One region of the Cyanobium sp. LEGE 06143 genome, then DNA from elsewhere that is predicted to be linked to it. Evidence: riboswitches for the same ligand, from Rfam matches in the RefSeq annotation. Region 1 holds a riboswitch; the other holds the start of a gene.
The links. Region 1 has a riboswitch for cobalamin ahead of IQ216_RS03970 (energy-coupling factor ABC transporter permease). Riboswitches for the same ligand answer to the same signal wherever they lie in the genome.
Positions count from the first base shown of each region.

Region 2: linked by a shared signal. The riboswitch ahead of IQ216_RS00665 (fatty acid desaturase) and the one ahead of IQ216_RS03970 (energy-coupling factor ABC transporter permease) in region 1 are both predicted to bind cobalamin.

Region 1 covers NZ_JADEWP010000032.1:7,348-10,734, forward strand. The annotation lists gene cbiQ (cobalt ECF transporter T component CbiQ) at 1-728, opposite strand, end outside; gene IQ216_RS03965 (energy-coupling factor ABC transporter substrate-binding protein) at 712-1,023, opposite strand; gene IQ216_RS03970 (energy-coupling factor ABC transporter permease) at 1,028-1,747, opposite strand; cobalamin riboswitch at 1,808-1,957, opposite strand; gene IQ216_RS03975 (hypothetical protein) at 2,065-2,316, shown strand; gene IQ216_RS03980 (Y-family DNA polymerase) at 2,361-3,387, opposite strand, start outside.
Region 2 covers NZ_JADEWP010000003.1:20,792-24,178, reverse strand. The annotation lists gene IQ216_RS00670 (hypothetical protein) at 1-438, opposite strand, end outside; gene IQ216_RS00665 (fatty acid desaturase) at 440-1,465, opposite strand; cobalamin riboswitch at 1,683-1,858, opposite strand; gene IQ216_RS00660 (HupE/UreJ family protein) at 1,891-2,499, opposite strand; cobalamin riboswitch at 2,525-2,667, opposite strand; gene IQ216_RS00655 (pyridoxamine 5'-phosphate oxidase family protein) at 2,715-3,290, opposite strand; gene IQ216_RS00650 (hypothetical protein) at 3,319-3,387, opposite strand, start outside.

The DNA.
Region 1 (3,387 bases):
CGGTGTCGCTCTGCAGCCAGCACCCGCAGCTCGCCGTCAAACCCCCGGGCCGCCAGGCCCATGGCGAGGCCCCGGTAGCTCGCCAGGGAGCGATGCAATAACTGGGCCACCAGCACCCCCAGACTCTTCAGTCGCTGCCTCCAGCCGCGCCTCCCGGCCCTGGCCTGCTGCGCCACCCACAGCTCGCTGGCGATGCCCATCAGGGTGAAGATGAAGCCATAGGTGAGCACCAGCAGCTCCAGCAGCAGGGGCGGCAGTCGCAGGCGCCGCAGCACAGCGATCAGCTCACTGAAGGGCGTGGTGAGCAGCACGAACATCAGACAGCTGCTGGCGGCCAGCGAGCGGCTGATCAGCAGCGCGGCCTGCCCCACCCCCTGCTGGCTCACATACAGCATCCAGCCGCCGGCCAGGGGCCGGGCCAGCTGTTGCCACACGTCCCCGCGAGCGGTGGCGGTGAAGGCGTCGAGCGGCACCGCCTGCAGCAGCAGGGCCGGCAGGCTGGCGATGGCGAACCCCAGCGGCAACAGCAGCAGCGGCAGGTAGAGCCGCGCCGGGATCGCGGCGTACACCACGATCCAGAGCGCCAGCCAGAGGCTGATCAGGCCCTGGACCAGCGGAGGTGCCACCAGCCCCAGCAGCAGCAGCACCGCCGCAAAGGCCAGCTTCTGCCCCGGGGGCAACCAGCGCAGCCGGTTGCCGTAGGCCAGGGCGTCAATCCGGTGACTCATCGCCCCTGTTCAGAGCGCGTCCTTTGTAGAGCCCGATCACGTAGCCGATCACACCGGCGCCAAGGGCCGCCTGGCTGGCGAACAGCAGGCTTTCCACCTCGCCGCTGGGCAACGCCACCACGGCGTTGAACCAGGGCCTGTAGCTGGGCTGGATCTCGCTGATGGCGTCCATGCCCTGGCCGTCGGCGCCGGAGAATTCGCCGCGCACGACCAGCACGGGCAGGGCGCTCAGGGCCACCACGGCGAGCACCAGCAGCCAGTTGCCCTGGGGGCGTTGCTTTCCAGAATCGGTCATGGGGTCAGCTCTCTTGGTGGAGCAGGCGGAGGGTCTTGAGCTCGGGCTGGCCATAGGACTGCAACCAGTTCCACACCAGCACGGTGAGCAGGCCTTCGGTGATGGCCAGGGGAATCTGGGTGATCGCGAAGATGCTGCCGAATTTCAGGAATGAGGCCATCACCCCACCGCTGGCGGCGGGGAAGGCGATCGCCAGCTGGCCAGCGGTGACCACGTAGGTGGCCAGGTCGGCGAGGGCGGCGGCGGCGAACACCGCCAGGCGCCTGTGGCCGCTGCTGCTGAAGAGCTGAAAGGCGCCCCAGGCCACGAAGGGCCCCACGATCGCCATCGAGAAGATGTTGGCGCCCAGGGTGGTGAGCCCACCGTGGGCCAGCAGCAGCGCCTGGAACAGCAGCACGATGCTGCCGATCACGGTCATCACCGTGGGGCCGAACAGCATCGCGCCCAGGCCGGTGCCGGTGGGGTGGGAGCAGCTGCCGGTGACGGAGGGAATCTTCAGGGCCGAGAGCACGAAGGTGAAGGCGCCGGCCAGGGCCAGCAGCAGCTTCAGCTCCGGGTGGCTGCGGCTGATGCGTGTCAGCGACCGCAGGCCCACCGCCAGGAAGGGCAGCGAGATCAGCCACCAGGCCACGGCCCACTGCAGCGGCAGGAAGCCCTCGGCGATGTGCATCGCCTGCGCCGGGGCAGGCGTTAATAGAACAAGGCAGAAACTGAGCGCAGCCATCAACGACAGGCTGGCCAGCTTTGCTGGCATGGTCTTCACTCTGTACCTCGCAGGTAAGACAGTTGAGTTGTGAAGAACGGCAGGTGTTCTGACTGATCAGGGTCCTGGGACCCTGAAACACAGTTGCGGGACAGCGGCCGATTTCAACGGCACTTTCCCTGTTGCCTCCGGCGGCTGAACCCCGCCGGAACCGTTCTGAATCCGAGCATACCCATGGCGGCTCAGCTCTTTCTCGCCCCGCTTCAGGTTTCGTGTCCGATTTCAGGGAGGCCGGCGTGCTCAGTAACCTGGGTGTGCTCCGTGTTCCCCCCGCGTCCATGGACTTTTTCGAAGTGCTCTGGCACGGCGAGGGCATCGGTGATGGCGGTGATCTGGAGGAGGCCCTGATGGCCTATGCCCTGGTGAAGCCCGACGACGGCGACTGGGCCGCCGCCTGCAGCGCCCCCGGCGCCGCTCCCTGCATCCGTCGCTACGCCTCCTTTGACGCCTTCCTCGACAACGCCGATGAGCTGGAGACGATTCCGGTCACGGCGGCGATGATCGAGGCCTGCCTGGCGCAGCTGCCCTGAGTTCCGCCCCACGACGAGCCCGGCCGCAGCGCTGATCCCGCCTTTCACTGCGCCAGCACCCGTGGGATCGCCTCCAGCCGCGTGGTGGCGGCCCGGGAGAGCCTGTCGCGCCGCATCGCCCAGGGCGGTTGCAGTCCGCAGGCGGCCCACTGCACGGTGCCGCGCCCGTAGCGGCGGTTGAGCCGGTCCACGGCGGCCATCAGGGCAGCGCGGCGCTGCTGCTGCTCCGGCGGCAGCGGTTGCAGCAGGTGGTGTTGCAGCAGCTCCTCGCCCTGCAGCTGCAGCAGCAGCACGCCGGCCTTCTGCAGCGGGTGCTGGGGACGGAACAGGGCCTCGGCCAGGGGCAGGGCCGCCGCCAGCAGCACGGCGGTGTCCTGGCTGGGCAGCGCCAGGGTGAGGGTGGCGCTGTTGCTGTAGAAGCTGGTGCCGTTGAACGGGTTGCTGCGCACGAACACGCTCAGGGCCCCGGCCCGCTGCCGTTGGCGGCGCAGCTTCTCGGCCGCCCGCACCGTGTAGGTGGCCACCGCCTGGCGCAGCTCCGCGGCCGTGCGCACCGGCTGGCTGAAGCTGCGGCTCACGCAGGTTTCCTGCTTCGGCGCTGGCACCAGGGTGAGCGGCAGGCAGCGGTGGCCCCGCAGTTCCTGCTGCAGCCTCAGGCCCACCACGCCGCACTTCTGGCGCAGCTCACCGCTCGGCATGTCGCGCAGGGCGAGGGCATGGGCGACACCCCGCAGCCGGCACCAGCGGGCCAGGCGCCGGCCGATGCCCCACACGTCTTCGATCGCCACCTGCTGCAGCCAGGCGGAGGGGTCGCTGCAGGCCCCCAGGTCGAACACATGGCCATGGGCCGGCTGCCCCTTGGCGAGGCGGTTGGCCAGCTTGGCCAGCACCTTGGTGGGGGCGAGGCCCACCGCCACCGGCAGCCCCAGCTCCCGCTGCACCGCCCGCCGCAGCTCCAGCCCCCAGGCGGTGAGATCGCTGCCCGGCGGCCGGGGCAGCAGGCCGAAGGCCTCGTCGATCGAGTAGATCTCCAGCTCCTCCACCCAGCGCTCCAGGGTGGCCATCAGCCGC
Region 2 (3,387 bases), on a different contig from region 1:
AAAGCAAGTCGGTGGCGCCGTGGGCAGCTTCCTGAGCAGGGCGATCAGCTCGGGGCCATGGCCACTCAGCAGCACCACCAGCTCCCTGGCCGGGTCGTAGCTGTCGAGGGCCCCAAGGCTCGGACGGATCGCTGCCGGTCCCAGCCCCTGGTGGCGCAGCTGGGCGGTCACCTCGCTTCGCGCCACATAGCGCCGGCTGAACCGCACGCCGTCCAGGCGCCAGTCGTGCTCAGGTTCGAGCGGAGCGGCCAGGTGGCAGATCAGCAGACCCCGGCCGCTGAGCCGATAACCATCCCAGGCGGCATGGCCGATCAGCAGGCTGTTCTGCTCCAGAAAGCGCGGTTCCCAGGCCCCCGAACAGGCGGATTCCTGTCCATGCCAGGACCTCGGCCCCCGCCACGGCTGCCCTGGCCCAGGCTGCCCCGGCCAAGCCGGCAAGTCAGGCCACGGCATCGACCTGCTCCGGACAGGGCACCAGGCGCTCAGTCTCCCGATCCCAGAGCTTGAACTGGGCGCAACTGAGCATGTCGCCGAGTCGCAGACAGGGCACAGCCGCCAGCAGACGGGCATTGGCCTGGTGGGCGGCGCGCAGGTTGTAGTTGGGAATGCGCTCCGAGAGGTGGTGGATGTTGTGGTAACCGATGTCAGCCGTGAACCAGCGCAGCAAGGCCGGCATCTGCAGATAGCTGGTGCCTTCCAGAGCTCCCTGCATGTGGCTCCAGCCCTCGGTGTTGTGGGCGTAGCTGCCCTCAAAGATGTGCTGAACGAAAAAGATCCACAGGAACAGGGCTGCCGAGAAGGTGAGGGTCACGCCGTAGAGCCCCAGCACCAGGCCGAATCCCCAGCGCTGGCCGGCCGCCACCACCAGGGCGATCAGCACCACGTTGTTCAGCAGCAGATCCCAGAACTCGGCCGAGCGCGGCACGGCCTGGGCCCGGACCGCCCGGGAGATCTCCTTGAGAAGCGCCAGCCTGGGCTGGATGGCGAGGTAGTAGAAGCCACCGGGGAGGGCCATCAGCGGATGGCGCAGCAAGGCGTAGGTGGCCTGCTGCCTGGCACTCAGCTGGGCGTAGTCGTCGGTGGTGATCAGGTCGGTGACGCCGCGATAGCGCTCCCAGTCGCCATTGGTGCGGTGGTGAAAGGCGTGGTCGTTGGACCAGGCCAGCTGGGGAATGGCATTCACCAGCCCGAGGATGAAGCCCCCAACCCGGTTGAGCCAGCGGCTGTGGAACAGGGAATGGTGGCCGCAGTCGTGCATCAGGGAGAAGCAGCGCAGCGAGAACAGCACCAGGGGAATCACCAGCAGGGGCACGGCCCAGGGCGCCCGCTGGGCGAGATGGATGGCGAGGGCCCAGCAGGCCAGGTAGGGGCCCACGGCGCTGAGGATCTGATAGGCGCCGCGCCAATTGCTGCTGCGGGCATAGGGGGCCAGCACGAAGTCGGCTGGCCGGAGATCGGTGGTCATGCAGGAGGGCGAGGGGGGCATCACGGCACGAGCGGAGCAGCCGGCGCGGACACCAGAGGCTGGCGCCGGCCCGGTCTGGCCCTGGAGTGCTTGTTGGGGACGTGAACGTCTGCGGCGCGTCTCAGCGCTCGGGCAGGCCCTGGCAGGCTGAAGGCGGGTGGCTTCCGGAGCTGGAAAGAAAGGCTTGGCTCATCGTGGAACCCGGTCCGCGCCGGGGGAGAGGGGTGATCACAACGGCGAGCGTTCTGACTGAAGGGTGCTCCCAGGAGCGAACCCCATCACAGCTGCGGGACAGCGCCGGACTCGCAGAGGGTCCAAGAACCCCCTCCCCACCGGACTTTCCTCCTTGCGTCCAGGGTGTGAACCACTGGAACCGTCACGGCCAGTCTGGTGCAGATGTCAGCCAACTGACGCCTCTGCGGCGTTCAGCGGGCAGCGAAGGCGATCGGGCCGAGGATCAGGGCCGCGCCAGCGACGGCGAGCAGCAGGGCCACGGCGGCGGTCCAGCGGCTGGGCAGCTGCCGCAGCACGAGATAGCTGCTGCCGCTCACCAGCACCGAGGCGGAGAAGGAACCCGCCCACCACAGCGCTGAGGCGGCACCGGCCGGAGCCTCCTGACCATGGAGCATGGCGTGCACGGCCACGGCTGCAGCGATCAGGGCACCGCAGAGCTCCAGGGCCGGCGCCCGCGGCGACTTCTGGCTGCGCAGCACCAGCAGGGCCACGGCGGGGATGGCCAGGGTCGCCAGCAGCTCGGCACCAGGCAGCCCGCCGCCCATGGCGCCGAACACGCCTCCAGCCAGGGCGCCAGCCAGCCCCCAGAGCAGAAGCTCGGCCGAGAGGTAGGAGGCCGCGGCGCCAACGGCGATCAGCAGCAGCAGGTGGTCGGTGCCCGCCAGCGGATGCAGGAAGCCTCCCACCAGGCCGCCTGAGGCCACGTTGTGGGCCTGGGCCGGCTGGCCGAGCAGCAGGGTCGTGGCGGTGGCCAGGGCCACCAGAAGGCCGAGGGAGCGGCTGGAGCGGAGGTGTTGCATGGTTTCTCCCGGTTTCCGCGCCGGGCAGGAAAGAACTCAAAGCGGCGAGCGTTCTGACTCAGGAGCAGGTCTCTCCATCACAGCTGCGGGACAGTGCCGGAGTTGCACCGGACTTTCCTCGTTGCCTTCCGGGCCAGAGGCTCGGAAACCACTCCGCTCCCATTGTGCTCCTGCTGCGGCGATTCGGCCGCAGAGGTGATCCCACAGACCTGATCTCAGGGATTCAGGTCTTCCTCGCGCCAGCCCTGCTCCAGCCGCCAGCGGCGGCGGCGGTGGGGGTGGCCCCCCAGCTCCAGCAGCTCCACCTGCTGCAGCTGGATCAGCAGCAGCTGAAAGTGGCGCGGCAGCGGCGTGGCGTCATCGAGGGCGGCCGGGAAGCTGGCGGCGCAGCAGGGGCCAGGCTCAAGGGGCGCCCCCGGCGCGGGCCAGGCCCAGAGCGCCCGGCCGCCAGGGCTGAGGCCCTGCCAATGCCTCAGCCGTGCCGCCCGATCGGCCGCAGCATCAGCTTCGAGCAGGCGCCCCCGCAGGCGGAACTGGCTGCGGGCCCTGACCAGCAGCCAGCAGAGCTCCACGGCCGGCTGCCGCCGCAGTTCAACGGCCTTGGCGCTGCGGCCATCGGTGAGCAGCTCCAGCACGCTGGCATCGGCCCAGCCGCGGAACACCAGGGTGCGCACCCGGGGGCTGCCATCGGCGGCGACGCTGGCCAGTTGCAGCCAGCGGGCCGCCGGGGAGCGTCCTTCTCGCTGACGGGCGGCCCGCAGCAGGGGGCGCCAGGGGGGGAGCTCAGTCAAACGCTCACGACCTCAAAGAGTCACGCCCTCACGCCGCTTGGCCGGAGCGCCGCTGGAACGCCAGCCCCGCACCACCCACAGCCGCTCCGCCCACAGC